DNA from 3 places in the Dyadobacter sp. NIV53 genome. Region 1 is predicted to be linked to each of the others. Evidence: riboswitches for the same ligand, from Rfam matches in the RefSeq annotation. Region 1 holds a riboswitch; each other region holds the start of a gene.
The links. A riboswitch is a leader RNA that binds a small molecule or an ion and turns the genes downstream of it on or off. The one in region 1 is predicted to bind S-adenosylmethionine.
Positions count from the first base shown of each region.

Region 2: another riboswitch for S-adenosylmethionine. It lies ahead of metX (homoserine O-acetyltransferase); the one in region 1 lies ahead of KZC02_RS26820 (YceI family protein).
Region 3: another riboswitch for S-adenosylmethionine. It lies ahead of KZC02_RS25585 (peroxiredoxin); the one in region 1 lies ahead of KZC02_RS26820 (YceI family protein).

Region 1 is NZ_CP081299.1:6,549,612-6,556,104, reverse strand. It holds gene KZC02_RS26835 (cytochrome-c peroxidase) at 1-23, opposite strand, end outside; gene KZC02_RS26830 (protein-disulfide reductase DsbD domain-containing protein) at 41-496, opposite strand; gene KZC02_RS26825 (peroxiredoxin) at 668-1,984, opposite strand; SAM riboswitch class I at 2,662-2,759, shown strand; gene KZC02_RS26820 (YceI family protein) at 3,013-3,657, shown strand; gene KZC02_RS26815 (TonB-dependent receptor) at 3,937-6,493, shown strand, end outside.
Region 2 is NZ_CP081299.1:5,367,030-5,373,522, forward strand. It holds gene KZC02_RS22210 (LD-carboxypeptidase) at 1-735, opposite strand, end outside; gene KZC02_RS22215 (DUF721 domain-containing protein) at 788-1,114, opposite strand; SAM riboswitch class I at 1,375-1,483, shown strand; gene metX (homoserine O-acetyltransferase) at 1,658-2,710, shown strand; gene KZC02_RS22225 (glycerophosphodiester phosphodiesterase family protein) at 2,780-3,490, opposite strand; gene KZC02_RS22230 (FdhF/YdeP family oxidoreductase) at 3,677-5,986, opposite strand; gene KZC02_RS22235 (DUF7009 family protein) at 5,989-6,357, opposite strand; gene fdhD (formate dehydrogenase accessory sulfurtransferase FdhD) at 6,354-6,493, opposite strand, start outside.
Region 3 is NZ_CP081299.1:6,201,920-6,208,412, forward strand. It holds gene KZC02_RS25565 (asparaginase) at 1-916, shown strand, start outside; tRNA gene KZC02_RS25570 (tRNA-Ser) at 1,032-1,118, opposite strand; gene KZC02_RS25575 (porin family protein) at 1,296-1,874, shown strand; gene KZC02_RS25580 (hypothetical protein) at 1,934-2,131, opposite strand; SAM riboswitch class I at 2,300-2,393, shown strand; gene KZC02_RS25585 (peroxiredoxin) at 2,554-3,819, shown strand; gene KZC02_RS25590 (cysteine desulfurase family protein) at 3,876-5,060, shown strand; gene KZC02_RS25595 (hypothetical protein) at 5,079-5,792, opposite strand; gene KZC02_RS25600 (hypothetical protein) at 5,789-6,163, opposite strand; gene KZC02_RS25605 (MBOAT family protein) at 6,167-6,493, opposite strand, start outside.

The DNA of each region.
Region 1 (6,493 bases):
AAGATATTTCTGATTCTAAACATCTTAATAAAATTCGGTTTCAATTAACCTGAAAAGATTTTTGGAATGGAATGCATATTCCGTCTTCATTGCTACACAAAAGGCCTTTTATAGTCCCTTTTACAATGAAATCTTTCCTGGTAAGTTTTATTTTCTGCCTGAATTCTGCTTTTTCAAGAAAGTAAGTATAGGCTACATCCCACGTTGGGTCAACGGTTTTTTTAGGTTTTACCGGCTCAATTTTGCCGACAAGATTATAACCGTCTGTTTCAGCAAACCTGAATTCTGTGGGAAGCGGACCAATGTCATTCCTGAAATCAGAAGAATACAATTTCCAGTTTTTGTCAATGCTGGCTAAAAAAACCAGTTCTATCTCCTCGCCTGCTTTGGCTTCTTTATTTGAAACAGATATGTCCCACTTTGAAATTTCACCGGCGTCCTGTGCCTGGATTTTTACAGATAGTAGTAAGAAAAATAAAAGGAATTTCCTGGTCATGAGTTTGCCTGATTAATAAAATACCACCGTACTGGTAACAGATGGGATTTATAATTTCCAAATTGATAAATTTTATAAGTTAAGTAAGTTAAACAACTGCAAAGCGCATTTGGATTTGCTTTACAGTTGTTTCAAATTACCGGCGTGTCACTTACCTAAAATAAATCATTTTTATTTTGAGCTCTTCGCAGATGAAGTATTGACAGAAGTAAACGCAGCGGGAACCGGCTCAGCGATCAATTCATCCAGGTCTTTGTTCCATTTTTTTACATATTCCGTATAGTAATCTCCGGTAATGGTTCCGGTATATCCTGTATGTATCTGGCGAACATCTCCATTACGGTCAATCAGGATCGTGGTCGGGAATGCCATCATACGGTTCAGGGCAGGAAGTTTTTCAGAAGCAACTTTCTTATCTGCAATTCCGCCGAACAGAATATCATATTCAATTCCGTATTTTTTCTTCAAGGTACCCAGTGTATATTTTGCATATTCCAGGTCATCTTTTTGTTCAAAACCAATCGCAATTGCTTCTACGCCACGCGCTTTGTTTTCTTTAAACCATGGAGAAAGAAACGAAGTCTGGTCTGTACAGTTCGGGCACCACGTTCCAACGATCTCGACGATCACGACTTTTCCTTTATACTTGTCATCACTCAACGACACGTTTTTGCCGTTCAGGTCAGGAAGTGTAAAATCGAGTTTGGTATAACCTTCTTTCAAATGCGTCAGTTTATAAGGATCGGGCAAAGCAGCCTGGGCATTTTTGCTTCCTTCAAATTTAGTATTATCATAAATTCCGGAACTGATCACTCCTGTGATTGAACCATCTTCATTGATTTTCCCTTTGTAAACCCTTGGGTTTGGGCCTGAGAAATGCGAAAGTACAAATTCATCGCCTTCAACCACGCCTTCCAGCTCACGGCTGTCCCCTACTGTTGACATAACAACACCGGTCAGCTTGTTACCTTCCTGTTTAAGAAGCGCAATATTGTCAGGCATTTTAGCTTTGCTGAAAACCTGCAAATCCCATTTACCTGTTAAATTGTGCCTGGTTGGCTGTTCTTTTCCTTTTTCCACAAAACGATAGTCTTTCCCATGTTCCGCCGAGAAAGGAAGTGAGCTTCCACGGAAACCAGGCACAAGGCTTCTGTATTCGCCTGTGATTTTACCGTCTGACTCCACATTGGCAACCAGTGCGGCATCATAGGTATTCATTTTTACAAAAATAGAATCTCCGCTTAATTTGGTCACCTTGAAGTCATCACGGCGCGTTCCGTTAAGTAAGGTCAGAACCGGATGATCTTTGTCTTTTGCATTGTATTCGAAATTGAACGGAATATGCGTTTCGCTGATTACGAACTCCCCGCGCCAAATTCCTTGTTTCGGTGACTTTGCGTGAGGTTTGTCATCCGATGCACTTGCAAAACTGCTTAAAATAGTGGCACCTGCCAAAGCCACCGCCTTCATCTGGTTGTTGATTTTCATACAACGTGATTTGTTAAAATTGAAAAATAGTTAATCATATAGCCTTACCGGAATTATCCGAAAGAACTCTCACTCTGCCGGAAACATTTGCAGGATTTTTTCCGGGGAATATGTTAACCAATTAAAGGTGGTTTCTAATCAGTCGTTTCTAAAACGTGGACAAATGTAGGACAGAAAAAAAATGATCACAAATATTTGTCTACTAATTTTATAGAGTTTATAGGTTTATTTGGTTTCGTACCACCAAGATGCGGTATATTGAGCTGTTAGCTTTCAATTTAACAAAATGTTTGTCACACTGAACGGTCCGCCGTGCGGTAACTATCGCTCGATCAATCATCTTAGCTAACTATTAACTCCTTTTTTAATAATTCACCCGATAAGTTAGGTTTTAAATTTGACAAAGTACTCCTTCCTCTTAGGTACGAAAAACCATATCTCCTATTAAGCATTCTTTTCATGTAACCGGCAACAACAAAACCCATTGTATTTTGTTTAGAACAAAATAGCTACGAAAATGGGTGCTAAATCATTCTGGAAATCGTGTAACGACAATCAATTATTCTGTGGCATAATTCCCGATTTTATTAAAAATACTTCAAATAATTTTTGATAAACCGGAAATCATGGCCTTACCTTTGCATCGTCTTACGATTACTACCTGCAAAGTAAAAGTGGATTTATACAGAAAGAGGGAGAGACAGGCTCAATGAACTCTTAGCAACTTTCCAAGGCGGAATAAGTGCTAACCTGCCTAATACAGGAACTATAAATTTACCAGTCATGTCAAAAAAATGTGTTTTATCCCGTTCCGTTTTTAACGGAGTTGCAAGTTGTCAAAAGTCTGGCTCTGGCAAATGTTGTCCCGGTGATAAGTGGAGAAGTTAAATCCTTAAAAATTTAACAATCTGCTCTGGTAAGTACGGTTTGGGGGTAGATTGTTTTTATTTCCTAAATCGTATCAAAAATTACTCTATATAATCACTAGATTAAGTATTTTATTATTATCTCAATATCCATTCAACCTCATGAAAAAGATTCTTTTATCTGCCATTTCCCTTACAACTTTTGCGTTGGTTTCATTTACAGGCCCTTACAGTAAAATAGTGAAGGAAAACTCGTATACCGTTGATACAAAGCAAAGTAAACTGGTATGGAATGCAAAAAAAGTAACCGGCGAGCATACAGGCCTTGCACCCATTAAAAGCGGCACTTTGCTGTTGGATGCGGGCAAATTAAAAGGCGGCAGCTTTGAAATAAACCTTAATGATCTGACTGTCACGGATATTAAAGATCCGGAGTACAATGCAAAACTTACAGGTCACCTTAAGAATGACGATTTCTTTTCAGTTGCAAAATATCCGGTGGCAAAACTGGATATCACATCGGTGACTGCTGCGGGTGCCAATAAATACAATGTAAAAGGAAAACTGACTATTAAAGGGATAACCAATGAGGTAAGTTTTCCAGCTGAAATTACGGCAAATGGAAAAAACCTGACAGCAAATGCAAAAATTGCAATTGACCGCACCAAATATGATATTAAATATAATTCAAAAAGCTTTTTTTCTACAATAGGCGACAAAGCCATCGACGACAATTTCAATCTTGATGTTTCGCTTGTTGCTACCCAATCATCGTCAGTTACCAAAGCAAGCACTAAAAGCAAATAATAGATTCCGAACTCTTCTCATCGGCTGTAATTTCCGATTTGGTGACAGACGGGGTAAATAATAAGTAACCCTTATTATGTTTGGACACGGCTCAAAAGGGGTAGGAACTGCAGGCTCCCCCGCCCTGCTGAACATGTAGACTTACAATCCCGTCGTCACCAAATCGAAAAACAGATTACGTATATAGATATAAGTTATTTGATTCTTATCATTTCACGTTACGATCTTTCCATTACCTGTATACCCGAAGCACTCAACAGCTTCTTAACATTTTATTGAATGAAAAAATACTTTTTACTTTTATTCCTGATCGTTTCCGTTGCCTCCTTTGCACAGCAGCGAACCATAACTGGAACGGTTACTGAGTCTGAAAACGGAGGTACACTTCCCGGTGTAAACGTTTCAATCAAAAACACCAGGCAGGGCACAATTACGGACGCTGAGGGACGGTTTAGCCTGAACCTTGTAAAAGGCGAACAGCTCGTCTTTTCTTTTATTGGGTTTGCAGCACAGGAGATTAAGATCACAGCTGAAAACAGTTATAATGTGGTACTTCAGCCCGCCAGCCATACGCTTGGAGAAGTGCAGGTGGTAGGTTCCAGAAACGCCAATCGTACCAAATTGGATTCACCTGTTCCGGTCGATGTGATTGACCTTAAACCTCTTTTAGAATCTGCTCCGCAGGTAAGTATCACGCAGTTGCTTCAATATGTCTCTCCTTCGTTTCATTCCGTAAATGGAAGCAATGCGGGCGATGCAGGATCCGCACTGAACCTGTCTCAGTTAAGAGGCCTGGGCGTCGACCAGCTTCTTGTACTAGTCAATGGCAAGCGCCGTCACAAAAGCTCCAATATCAACTGGGGTGGTTTGGGAAACGGGGCAACAGGTTATGATCTCAACTCTATTCCAACGGCTGCCATTCAGCGTGTAGAAATCCTTCGCGATGGAGCAGCAGCACAATATGGGTCTGATGCTATTGCCGGTGTGATCAACATTGTTTTGAACAAAACAACTGAAGAGCTTACATTGAGCTCAACGGCCAGTACGAGGCGGCGGGGAGACGGTACTACTACCCGTACGAATGCAAATTATGGTTTTGCTCTTGGTAAAACAGGTGGTTATCTGAACACAACTGCGGAATTTGCCACACAGGCGATCGCCCTGTTGCCGGGAAACGACGATGCTGCATTATATCTTGGACCGATTTATGGAGGTGGTGCCAATACAAGAAATTATGACGCTATCTATACAAAGGAAATTGATGAAAAAATATTGAGCGACCGTGGTATTGACCGGCATTATTTTGACCGCCGAGGCGGAGGTTCCAATAAAGCCAAGGATGCCCTCCTGTTTTTCAATGCAGCGATTCCTCTCAGGCAGAATGCGGAAATATATGCTTTTGGAGGCATAAGCCATCGCAATTCGCAATTTACTGCCGTTTATCGCCTGCCCGGCTGGACGGAACGAAATAATGCGTTTTTGTATCCTGACGGCTTTTTGCCAGCCATGGAAAATATTATATCTGATAAATCACTCGCAATTGGCATAAAAGGTAAAATCCGGAATTGGGATGTGGACATTTCCAATGTATATGGCAGGAACAATTTTGGCAACGTTATTACGAATTCGCTGAATGCCAGTCTGGGATTAAAAACGCCAACAACTTTTGATGCAGGAAGTTACAATGCCAGCCAGAACACGGGAAGTATTGATATCAGCAGATATTTTGACAAAGCATTAAAAGGTATCAACGTTGCATTCGGAGCTCAGTACCGGGTAGAATCTTACCAGATCGTTGCCGGTGAAGAAGCGTCTTATTCCAAGGCCGATTTGAGAACAGTTTATGGATTGGACACAACCGGGACCGGCATCGTTTACACTACAAAGGAAGGGCAGATAGGGCTGAACGGTTTGTCGCCCGGCTCACAGATCCATGCCGGTTTCCGTCCGGAAAACGCGGTAAATGTGAACCGTTCGATACTGGCAGGTTATGCTGATGTGGAAGCGAATATTACGCAGAAATGGCTGGTATCAGGAGCTTTGCGTTTGGAAAACTTTTCGGGCCTTGGTAATGTAACGACTTATAAAATAGCCTCCAAATACAGTATAGCTGACTGGCTGGGCATTCGTGGATCGCACAACACCGGTTTCCGGGCGCCGGATCTGGCCCAGTATTATTACACTGAAACCTCCACAAGTTTTCAGCAGGGACGCGCTATCGACCAGGTGACTGCCTCTAATCAAAGTGCGGCAACCCGTGCCCTTGGAATTCCGACTTTGACACCAGAAAAATCAAAAGGCTATACTTTGGGTATCACTTCCCAGCCATTCAGGAATTTTGAATTTACTGCGGATGCTTATCTGGTTGACGTTAACAACAGGGTTGGAAATACAGGGAACTTTTCGGCCACGGATGTAAATCTTCCATTGGAAGTGAGGAGCCTGTTTGTACAAACCGGAACAACGCAGGCCAAGTTTTTTTACAATTCATTCAGTACGCGTACCAAAGGATTGGAAGTTACAGGAAGTTACCGTACACCTTTCCGAAAAGGCGCATTGACCTTGTTATTTGGTGCTAATTTTGTAAAGAATGACGTAACAAGCGTCAATACGCCAAAGGGACTCGAAGCTTACCGTTATATTATTTTCAACGATGGCGAAAAAGCACGGGTAACCTCGAATATTCCCGGCAGGAAAGTCAATCTGCAGGGAAGTTTTAAAGTCGGTAAGCTTACTTACATGGTTCGCGGCATTTATTTCGGATCGGTAACTACCGCTTCTGCCCTCAATGCAACTTTTCCCAAACCGGATTATTTCTTCCAGAAGCTAAGCCCGA
Region 2 (6,493 bases), 1.2 Mb from region 1:
ATTATCCTTCATATCCGTAAACTGGCCAACTATCAAACCGGCCAGATGATCCAGTTTCCCGGCGCGTTTAAGCTGTATCATCATCCTGTCGAGGTTGTACAGATATTCGTTTACATCTTCTATAAAAAGTATTTTTCCCTTTGTATCAATATCAGTTACTGATCCAATTAAATGAGCAAAAAGACAAAGATTTCCACCGACCAGCTGACCGGTTGCTGTGCCGGGCCTGTTCAAAGAATGGGAATTTATGGAATATGAAGGAAGTTCTCCAAACAGAACTTTTCGAAGTGAATCCGCCGCTTCTTCTGCTCCTGGCAGCATCATGGATTTGACCATAGGAGCATGTACAGATGTAATTCCCAGCTTAAACAACTGAGAATGAACAACGGTTAAATCACTAAAACCGATAATCCATTTTGGAGATTGTATGAAATTTGTAAAGTCCAGATCATCAACAATCCTGGAACAGCCATAACCGCCACGGGCTGCCATAATTGCTTTTATTGACGGATCATCTAACATTTTCTGAAAGTCTGTCAAACGATCTTCATCACTGGCGGAAAACTGATTGAATGAGCTTTTTAATGTCTGACCTTCAACTACTTCCAGTTTCCATTCATTTTTTAACCGGTTAATTCCCGGAATCATTTCAGTATAGTTGATAGCACTTGCAGGAGCAATAATTCCTATTTTATCACCGGCTTTTAAAAATGACGGAATTTTAATTTTGGTCATAAATTGTTAAAACGCGTGGTATTGACAACAATTTTGGAAGCCTGAGTACAGGTTAAATAAATACAACATCTTCAACAAGATCACTTTTCATTTCTCTGTTGATAAGCTCAATGATTTTGAATTTGGCACGAACCAGTTCACTCCGTAAAGGAGCGGATTCTATCTGAAGAAAAAGTACGCGGTCTTTGATATACACTTTTTGGGTCCTTGATCCGATAGCCGAACCCATGATTTTGTCCCAATGCGCTACAACATACGACTGATCAAACCTGTTTCGTAACCGGTATTTTTCAAGCATCTGATCAATAGCATCTTTAAGAGGTGTTATCCCTGGACGGCGGGATGCTTTTTCTTTATCAAAACGGTATTGTTGTGCCATATTTATTGTAGTGCTTTATACAAATGTAAGAATATAGAAGGGAATAAGGAGGAAGGACGTAGTGGAAAATGGATTAAAAATTCGTTTTCAGGAATAATACTTTGAGGTTGAGGAAAGTAAAAATAAATAAGCCTGGAACGAGTTCAGTGCCAACAAATAAATCAGTTTCGGAGCAAATTAAAAACAAGTGTAATTTGCATTTTCAGCGATCCGGACTTAATATTGCAGCATCAAGTCAATTGCTTCACTTAACAGCGATTGATTTATAAAGAAGAGGCGAGAGAATGGGCTCAAAGAACCTCTGGCAACCTGCTACCAAATTTGGAGAAAGGTGCTAATTCCCACCTAAGTTATTAGGAGATATAAAATCAATTCGCATGAACTTACTGTTAGAAATTTCCGTAAGCCGGATGGCTTTAATCTCGTACCTGAAACTGGAAAGTAGTTTTCAATAAGCAGGATCGTGTATCTTTTTCTGGCTCATTCCGGAAACAGGTCATCTTATATCATATTTTATAATTTAAACTTTGTGCTTTGGCACTCATGCAAGCGGAACAAAAAATTTATAAATATCCATATACCTATTCCCTGGAATTAGGTCGTGAATTACCGGGTTTCGAATTGTCTTACACTACGTATGGCACCAGGAACGACGGAGATGATAATATTGTATGGATCTGTCATGCGTTAACAGGAAGTTCCAATGCGGCTGAATGGTGGGATGGTCTGGTAGGAGATGGAAAATTTTTCGACCCGGCCAAATATTTCATTATTTGTGTCAATGTAATTGGTTCTGCTTATGGGTCTACCGGCCCACTTTCCATTGATCCTAAAACGCAGCAGCCATTTTACAGGAATTTCCCGCTGATTACTGTAAAAGATGTAGTCGGAACCATGGAAATCCTGCGCCAGGAATTACAGATCCGTAGAATAAAAATATGTATTGGAGGATCTTTGGGTGGCCAGCAAGCGCTGGAATGGGCGGTGGAAGTTCCTGATCTGTTTGAAGAACTGATATTGATTGCGTCTAATGCATTGCATTCGCCCTGGGGTGTAGCGTTCAATGAGTCACAGCGCATGGCGATTGAGGCTGATCCGACTTATAATGACAATAATAGTGAAGCGGGTGGAATGGGGTTGCGTGCAGCCAGATCCATTGCGTTGTTGTCTTACCGTAATTATGATACATACAATTTTACGCAGGCACGTGACAATCCGGATCAGATCGATGATTTCCGGGCATCATCCTATCAGCAGTATCAGGGAGATAAATTTGTGAAACGCTTTAATGCGTTTTCCTACTGGATACTGTCCAAAATTATGGATTCGCACAACGTAGGCAGAAATCGTGGCGGAATTGTGCACGCATTAGGTATGGTAAAAGCAAAAACGCTGGTATTGGGAATAAAATCTGATTTGTTGTTTCCATTATCTGAACAGCAATTCCTGGCGAGGCATATTCCGGATGCAGTTTTTCAGGAAATTGATTCTTTATATGGGCACGACGGCTTTTTGATAGAGTATAAGCAGTTAAATCAGGTAATAAAAGCCTGGCAGCAAACAAATGGCCAATTGCAGATTGCTAAAATCGGTTGATGATTAAAACAAAAGAGTCGCAGATAATTTCTTTGCGGCTCTTTTGTTTTAACTACAAATTGGAACTTTCTATTTAGATATCTTCAGCAATAGCTCAGGTTCGTTTGTAGTGATGAAATCTACATTTTGATCCAGAAACCATTTCATTACCGGTTCATCATTTACGGTCCAGGTATTGGTAGAAAGATTCAGCTGATGCATTTCTTTGATCCAGTTTTCATTTTTCTTGAAAACTGTAAAATGATAATCAACACCGCTTAAACCTGCTGCCTTAATTTCAGCTGGCGTTTTATCTCCATTCAGGTATTCCACATGTGCATTTGGAGCAAGCTGTTTCACTTTCAGGCACACATCGTAGTCAAACGCGATGTAATCCGTAATGCCTTCAACTTTTAATTTTTTAACCATTTCTACACATTTTTCGGTCAGTGCAAGTGAACGTTCTTTGCTGATAGAAGAAGTTTTTATTTCAAGGATCAAACGTGTATTTTTTTGTTTAGCACCAGCTTTCAGGTATGCTTCCAGTGTAGGAAGATTCTCTCCATTTTCCAGTTTGATCTGTAATAATTCTGTTGAATTGGTTTTTTCGATATCTGTACCTTTAACAGCATGATCATGATGAACGAAAAGAACGGAATCAGCTGACATGTGTACATCAAACTCGCTGCCGTAACATTTTAGTTTAATTGCGTTTTCTAATGCGGCAATAGAATTTTCAGTTGCACTCGTATTTTTCCATGCACCGCGATGCGCTATAACTTTATTTTTATTTTGAGACATACTTTCAAAAGTGATCATACAGAGTAAACCAACTGCGATAATCAGGATATTTTTTTCATTTTTAATAAATTAAACTTTTAAAAAGGTACTTTTTTGCAATTCCCGAAAGTACTTCATTTTATTTAGCACAATATTAGCTTTACATTAAGAATTGAATATCTGAATTGAGTATGATAGTTACCATTCTTAATCAATGTGTTTTTTAACTTTTATAATAACATGCTTTGAAGTAGGTGTATTGCTTTTATCAGCAACGCTTGTTAATGGTACAAGTACATTGGTTTCCGGGAAATAAGTGGCTGTACAACCTTTTGGAATCGGATATTCAACTATAACAAATTGGTGCGCTGCTCTTTCGATACCATCGTGATAATTGTATAAATCCACGATTTCACCATTTTTTAATTTTCTTCTGCTGATATCTGTTTCGTTCATCAAAATTACCCGCCGTTCATTGTAAATGCCACGATATCTGTCATTTAATCCGTAAATTGTTGTATTAAACTGGTCGTGGCTCCGAATTGTCATCATAATCAATTCGTCGTGCTGTAAATTCAGTTCCGGAACATCTGCTATATTAAAATGTGCTTTCCGGGATTTTGTATCAAAATTTCCTTCACGGTTACAATTGGGAAGATAAAAGCCGCCGGGAATTCTTACGCGTTCATTGTAATCATCAAATCCCGGAATTGTCCGTTCGATATCTGCCCTGATCACATCGTAATTTCCTATGTATTGATCCCAGTCAATTTTGCTTTTTTTGCCTAGTGTAGCTTTTGCCAACCGGCTTACTATATCCGGTTCGCTTAACAGATGTTCAGAAATCGGATCTAAAATTCCTTTTGATGACTGGATTACACCCATGGAATTTTCGCACGATACGAACTGAGCTTCACCATTTGCCATATCCTTATCACTTCTTCCAAGGCAGGGCAATATCATTGCTTCCTTACCATGTACAAAATGGCTCCGGTTTAATTTGGTGGAAACGTGTACTGTCAGGCTGCAATTTTGTAATGCTTCGGCTGTAAAGTTTGTATCCGGAGTTGCGGAAAGAAAATTCCCACCCATCGCAAAAAATACACTTGCTTTACCTTCATGCATTGCTTTGATAGACTCAACGACATCAAAACCATGTTTTTTGGGTGGCGTAAAATGAAAATTCCGTTCAATAGAATCCAGAAATTTATCTGATGGTTTTTCAAAAATTCCCATTGTGCGGTCGCCCTGCACATTACTATGGCCACGAACCGGGCAGGTTCCTGCACCAGGCTTTCCAATACTTCCTTTAAGCAACAGCAGATTTACAATTTCTTTAATTGTATCCACGCCGTTTTTGTGTTGGGTAATTCCCATTGCCCAACACGCAATAATTTTACTTTTTTTACTTAATAATTTCGCAACTTCCTGTATTTGTATAAAAGGAACACCGCTGGCTTCTGCCAGTTTTTCTGCGTTTTTATTTTTGATGTGCTGTTTAAAACCTGCAAAACCTGCTGTATTATTTTTAATAAAATCATTATCCAGCACCATTCCCGGATTGCGTTCTTCTTCGTTCAACAAAAGAATTTCAATGGCTTGTAATGCTGCCATATCACCATTGATTTTTACCTGAAGGAAAATATCGGTAAGTGCTGAATCAATTTGCAAAATTCCTTTTACAGTCTGCGGGTTATTAAAACCCATTAACCCCGTTTCCGGTAAAGGATTAATTGCAATGATCGTAGCTCCTTTGGCCTTTGCTTTTTGCAATGCAGTAAGCATTCTGGGATGGTTGGTTCCCGGATTCTGGCCTAAAATAATAATCACTTCGGCTTCGTAAAAGTCTTCCAGTGTAACCGAACCTTTGCCAATTCCCAACGATTCACCCAAGGCTACACCACTGCTTTCATGGCACATATTACTGCAATCAGGTAAATTATTGGTGCCAAATTCTCTTACAAAAAGCTGGTATAAAAATGCGGCTTCATTACTTGTGCGACCGGATGTATAAAAAACAGCTTCGTCAGGAGAAGCCAGCCTGTTTAATGCAAAACCAATTTTTTCAAATGCAGAATTCCAGGAAATGGGTTGATAATGCGTTGCACCGGCAGGCAAAAACATGGGACGGGCTATTCTTCCCTTACTGCCAATTTCATAATCGGATAATTTTGCTAATGCTTTAACCGGGTTTTTTGAGAAAAATTCAGCCGTCAATTTCTTAAGTGTGGCTTCTTCTGCGACGGCCCGTGCTCCGTTTTCACAATACTCGGCAACTCCTGAACGCTCATCATCCGGATCCGGCCAGGCACAACTCGGACAATCAAAACCACCTTTTTTGTTCAGGCTCCACAATGCTTTCATACCACGTTTCACACCTGCTTCTTCCACTACTTTTTTAAAACTGGAAACCACAGCAGGAACTCCGGCAGCGACCTTTTTAATTTCTCCCTTTTTTAGCCCGGTTAACGTTTCCGGGTTTTCTGCTCCTGGAACAGGTATTTGTTCAGTACTCATAATCAGCAGGTTTTATTAGGATTCTCGAAATTATCCGATTGATCTTCTGTCGTATTGTCAAGGCATTTGAAATCTTTTTCCAGTAAAAGATATAAAAACTCCGTATCATTGATTGGCATATTCGCCTCAAAACCAACAATGTTATTGATCGCCCAGTCTTCCAGAAATGTGGCGGGTACCAGCATGGTAATTTGATTATCAGCAAATGTTGCTGTCAATTCATTCACTTCTATGCTTTGTGTTAACGCATACGAAAAATGCGTGCTGCCAAAAGAAGTACATTCTTCTAAATGCCCTTGGTCACTTAATAATTCCACTTCGGTTTTAGACAGCCTGACTCTAACCGAATTACCATGGATACGTATTTTCATAATTCTTTAACGCGGTTCCAACCAGAATATATATTAAATTTTTCGCTTCCTAAAAACCCGATTAATGTCATATTGCATTCCTCGGCAAGTTGTGCTGCCAGACTGGATGGTGCTCCAATTGCCGCAACAATTCGTA
Region 3 (6,493 bases), 350 kb from region 1:
TGAAATAAGCAGGTTAACTTTTGAAATTACTTTTCTGTCGCTGCATGAGCCAATAGATTCTTCTAATATGAGTCCTGCAATCTGGGTTGAACTAGCAGGAATTATTGAAGAAAATTATGACGCTTACGATAGTTTTGTAATACTTCATGGCACGGATACCATGGCTTATACAGCCTCTGCATTAAGTTTTTTACTGGAAAATTTGAACAAGCCAGTTATACTTACCGGAGCACAATTACCAATTGGCGTTGCAAGATCAGATGCGAGAGAGAATTTTATGACCGCACTGGAACTGGCAGCTGCTACTTACCCGGATGGAAAACCTATTGTAACCGAAGTCTGTATTTATTTCAATTCTGTTCTATTAAGAGGTAACCGGGCAAAGAAAAAGGAAAGCTCAAATTTCAATGCTTTCATTTCAGAAAATTATCCACACCTTGCCAACGCAGGCGTCAGAATTGATTATAATTTTCCTTTTTTAAAGCTACACGGCACTGATGAAAAATTTAGCGTTCATAAAGATTTAGATACAAACGTCGCTTTTCTTAAAATGTTTCCGGGTATTAACCAAAGTGTAGTAAGGTCTGTTTTGAAAATTGAAGGATTAAAAGGGCTTGTCCTGGAAACATATGGATCAGGAAATGTTATGACCGATAACTGGTTCCAGAATGTGGTCAGTGAAGCAATAAATAATAAAATCGTAATATTTAATGTTTCGCAATGTTACGGCGGACGCGTAAATCAGGGGCAATACCAGACTAGTAAATTTCTAAAAAAAGCGGGCGTGATCAGCGGCTCAGATATCACAGCCGAAGCCGCTATTACCAAAATGATGTATGTATTTGGGAAAGAGACTGATAAAGGAAAATGTAAAGAAATGCTGGCAATGCCGCTTTGCGGGGAAATGAGCGTTTAATTTTTCCATTAGTCATGCCTCCGGCATTTTGTAGATTAGTATTAACGATTATTTTAATGGATGTAAAATAAAAGCCCTGCAAATCCATCATTTGCAGGGCTTTTGTTATAAAATGCAGAGAGGAAGAGATTCGAACTCTCGATACAGTTACCCATATACTACCTTTCCAGGGTAGCTCCTTCAACCACTCGGACACCTCTCTGTGTGGTTATTCAGGGTGCAAAGATAGCCTTTCTTAATTTATAAGCAAACCTATCTTTGTTTTTAAGCCTGTTTTCTTTTATCGGCATATTGAGATTTTCTGAGCATAATCATAATTGGTATAATTTTTTAATACTCACATTATTGATCCACATATTCAAATCTTAATAATAAAGACATGAAAAAAATCTCGTTAGCATTGTTGTTTGCAGTATTCAGTACTGCTGCTTTTTCACAAGGCTTTTCGTTCGGCCCAAAAGCTGGTATTAACATTAGTAATTATACAGGTGGCGATATCGAATCAGATGCATTGGTAGGATATCACTTCGGTGGATTACTCAACTTTGGAATCGGGAAAAACTTCTCAATTCAACCGGAAGTCTTGTTTTCAACACAGGGAGGGAAAATTAACGACAGCGGAACAAAGTCAAACTTTAAAACCTCTTATGTAGCCGTTCCGGTAATGATCAGATTAAAAACCAATGGCGGATTTTACATTGAAGCAGGTCCTCAGGCTTCCTTCAGGACAGGTGAAGATGTTCCGGATCAAACCATTGACCATTTTGCAAAAAATCTTGATCTTTCAATCGGAGCAGGAATTGGCTATCAATCCAGTATTGGCTTAGGAATCGGAGCAAGGTACATGGCAGGCCTTTCTAAGGTTGGGGATTTTGAAGGAAACGACATTGATCCTGATTTCAAGAACAGCGTTATTCAGGTTAGCTTATTTTGGGTAATTCCAACAAGCAGTAAATAATAACACACTATTTGATTCTTAAAAATGAGCTACGGCTCATTTTTTTGCTTTAGACCCAATCATTTATTTTGATCATAGCCCAGTGCAGCAGCAATCGCTTCCAATATTGCTTTTTTGCCTTCCTCAGATTTAACAATAAGTGCTGCTTCTAAAATATTATTTCTCCTAATTTCACAAGCAATGTGTAAAGCCTGAAAATTGCTTAAATCATTGTATCTGGATTTAAGCTCGCTGACAATCTCCGTTTCTGTTTTCATTTTACAATTAGAATTATTTGGTTGTGAAGTAAACTATCTAATAAAACGATATTTAAATCTCCTTAATTATCAAATAGTTATTACCCGGACAAATATTATTTTTGAAAAAACAGGGAGAGTTTTAGTTTTTCTGAAAAATAAAATTAACCTTTGTCTATCGAATTAGTAGATTTATCGAGAATGAAGGGAGAGGTTAGGCTCTATGATCTTCTGGCAACCTATGACCAATTAAGGTGCCCCAACCTAATTCTAAGGATAAATCTAAAAAAACCAATGGAATATTGAGTTGAAGGCGTGCCGAATTTAATGATGCAATTACCAGAAGGATATGAACTTTCTGAGATACATCATTTATATCACAGATCAGTTTATCGTTTAGGTTTTCAAAAATTACTCTATTACTAAAAGCAAAATTATAAGTAATGAAAATTAAAAGTTTATTTTTCGTAGGTACAATCAGTGCAGTTTTATTGTCTACCACTTTGCTGGCTCAAAATAAGCCATTGACCAATGGCAAATGGAGAGGTGTTTTTCAGGTTGGGCAAAGAGCTGTCCCTTTTAATTTTGAAGTCGCAAACGGGGCTGGCCAAGCACCGGTTTTGACGGCTACGAATGGAGACAGGAGAGATGATTTTAATGTAAAACATATTTCACGGGATTCTATCCAGGTTACTCTAAATACATTTGAATATGCCTGGTTTGCTAAAATTCAAGGTGACGGGAGCATTAGCGGAGTACAGAAAAGCCTGATCGCCGGAAATAAATCAACCCCGGTTTCTTTTACCGCACAGCCGGGACAATCTTATCGGTTTACAGAACCCGGGAAGGAAGTTGCTCCTACAACTAATTTGTCTGGAAAGTGGGTAATTAAAATCAAAGCAAATTCCCCAACAACTGGTAAACCATTACCCGATCGTGTGGCTGTTTTTGAACAAAAAGGAAATAAGCTGAATGGGATTATTCTAAGTGTTTCAGGAGATAGCAGGGAATTGGAAGGAAATGTACAAGGCAATGAATTTGAACTTTCTGGCTTTACCGGATCGGGTGTAGCTTACGTAAAAGGTAAGATCACGGATGATAAAACAATAACCGGTGCCATTGGTGCAGGTGCCGAACCTATCCTTTTTGAAGGTACAAAAGATGATAAAGCTGCTTTGCCTGATGCTTATGCATTGACTTTCCTGAAACCGGGATACGATAAACTGGACTTTACTTTTCCTGATGTAAATGGAAAATTGGTTTCGTTGAGTGATGAAAAATACAAAGGCAAGGTCGTTATAATTGAATTGATGGGAAGTTGGTGCCCAAATTGTATTGATCAGATTCAGTTTCTGGCACCCTGGTATAAGGAAAATAAAGCAAAAGGTGTAGAAGCAATTGCCCTGGCTTTTGAAGCAAAAGACGATTTACAATTCGCAAAAGGTACTTTGACAAAACTGAAAAACCGTTTTGATATCCAGTATGATATGCTTTTTGCAGGAAAAGTAGGAGGAGATATTGTTGCAGAAAAATTACCCGCAATCGACAAATTTATGGCTTACCCGACTACGATTATTGTAGGCCGTGATGGGAAAGTGAAGGAAATACATACTGGTTTTTCAGGAAAGGGAACCGGGCAGTTTTATCAGGACTATGTAAAAAAATGGAATAATGATCTTGCAAAATTAATAGCAGAACCATTGCCATGATCAATTATTGATCGACAACATAGATAGCTAATAACCAGATAATTGAAATTTTAAGAATGGAAATATATTGTGATAACGCTGCTACGACAGCAGTTGATCCCGAGGTAGTAAAAGCCATATTGCCTTATCTGACATCTAATTATGGTAATCCTTCATCAAGTCATTGGGCAGGCCGTAAAGTGAAAGAGGCCATTGCTTCATCTAGGCAGACTATTGCCGGTTTGCTTGGTGCCGATACGAATGAAATTTTCTTTGTGTCGGGAGCGACGGAAGCTAATAATCTTGCTTTGTCAGGAGCAATCAATGCTTACGAAATCAGTCATGTTATCACTAGTAAAATAGAGCATAAAGCAGTTTTACAGACCTTGGCTGTTTATGAAAAAGCCGGTGATATTGAGATTAGTTTTGTGAAACTGGATGACTTTGGGAATGTAGACCTGAAGCATTTGGAAAATCTTTTAAAAGCCAATCCGCAAACACTGATCAGCCTGATGCACGGTAATAATGAAATTGGGAATATAACCGATATCGCTGCAATCGGTGTACTTGCGAAGCAATACAATGCTATTTTTCATACAGATACCACACAAACAATTGGTAAACTTCCTTTTAATTTAAAAGAAATAAATATTGATTTTCTGGTTGGTTCTGCACATAAATTTCATGGGCCAAAAGGGGCCGGATTTATATATATCAATAAAAAGCATAAAATTAAACCGTATATAATTGGCGGAGGCCAGGAAAACGGGCAACGCGGCGGCACTGAAAATGTAATTGGTATTGTTGGTTTGGCAAAAGCACTCGAACTTTCTTACCGCAGTAAAGAAGTCGTACAAACCCATCTGGCAAAATTAAAAAAACATTTTATTTCAAGCCTGGATGATCTGACGATTGGCGGGATTACTTTCAATGGTGAAAGCAGGTCTGTACATAAAAGCCTTAACAATATTGTCAGCGTTGCCTTTCCGTGTTTATCGTCAGGTAATCTGGTTAGTAAGCTAGATAATTTAGGAATTGCAGTTTCGGGTGGAAGTGCCTGTTCTAATTTGGGTAGTGGAGGTTCACACGTTATCAGCGCGATCTATAAAAATCCGGACAAGGAAATTGTTCGTTTTTCGTTCAGCAAATTTAATACAATTGAAGAACTGGATTTTATTGTCAAAGCGATCATCAGTATATACCAGAAAGACCGTATAGAAGAAGCGAAAGATTACGTTCAAACTTTTAATCTGGCTTCCTGAAACAGTTTTTGAGATAAACTAAATCTTATTTTTAACGGTCAGGCTGTTCGCCAGTTCAGATTCCCTGCTATTTTCCTTTACCAGATTATTGACTGTTTTTAACCAATAACGCTGTCCGTGGGTGTTCCAGTGGCCATCTCCAACGTGATACCATTCGGGATGGTTTCGAACAGTGTCCTGAATAGAAAGAACTGGCGTTTTTAACAAAGGATGGTTTTCAATGCGCGTGATTTGATTGTTGTATTCAAAACGGTCGTTTTCACAAACGGTTACTTTATTGGGAACCAAGCAGAAATATACTTCATTGAAGCCCAGGGATTTATAGTAATCCCGCAAATTGTTCATATTGTTTACAACGGTGTCTACCGATCCGTCGGTAATTTTATAAAATGGAGATAAGCTGATTTTTTTGTCAGCCTCTACGTCATAAAATAAATATTGTTGGTTTCGGGAAATTAATGCGCCAGTATGTTTCCTGTCAAACCAGGTGAGCATGATTTCAGATTTTAACTCCTTGATTTTCAGAAAAACAGGAAAATTAAAAAATAAGAATTCAATCCGCTGATTGATCTGTTCACCAAATTTAGCCCACCAGAACGACGGTATTTCTTCCTTTATTTCCTCAAATTCATTTTTCGATTTGCCCTCAACTTTAAACCCTTTGCCAATATATAATTTCTTGTAATCGTCACGAAGGCGTTCCTGAATGGTGCGTTCTATGATTTCAATCACAAGTAATGACTTTTTTCAGGATCGAGTTTGACGGTTTGCGTGTTGACGCCCAGCCAGATATGCGAATTTTTATCACCAGCATAAAAGCTGGTATCCATCTGCGTAAAACTGTCCCCAAGCGTAAAAAGATCCACGTCTTTATAACGCATCACTGGTTTATCCGTTGGAAGCAGCATGCGGTTTTGCTCAAAATCTTTTTCCTTAAACTGTTTTAGGTTGGTCGTATTATAAAGGTCACCAAAGCGATATTGATCGGGTATCCAGCCTTTTGCAGCAATTTTTCGTTGTACATCCTTAGACAGGCTGACAAAAAGTAAAACTCCGGAAATCAGAAGTAATGAACGACGGACAAATCGATTTAAATAATTCATATCTCAGAACTGAAAATAGATAAATTGATTACTGGTAAAAACGCCGAACAGATAACAGAAGAGGCACGTTGGAATAAACAGAAACCAGAAAACACTAGTTTTTGGCATAAAATGAGCAAAATAGCGATCTTTAAAAATAAGCAGGAGGAGCAGCCCGATTGAAAACACATATTCCCCACTATTTATTGCTATGTGTGTGCCGGTGTAAGCCGATGGTGTGAAAATCTTTTGAATGATTTCAAATGCCTGGGAAACGCTGCTTGCACGAAAAAAGATCCAGGCAAATGCAACCAGTAAGAATGTCCAGATAATGTGAAACAATTTTACAAA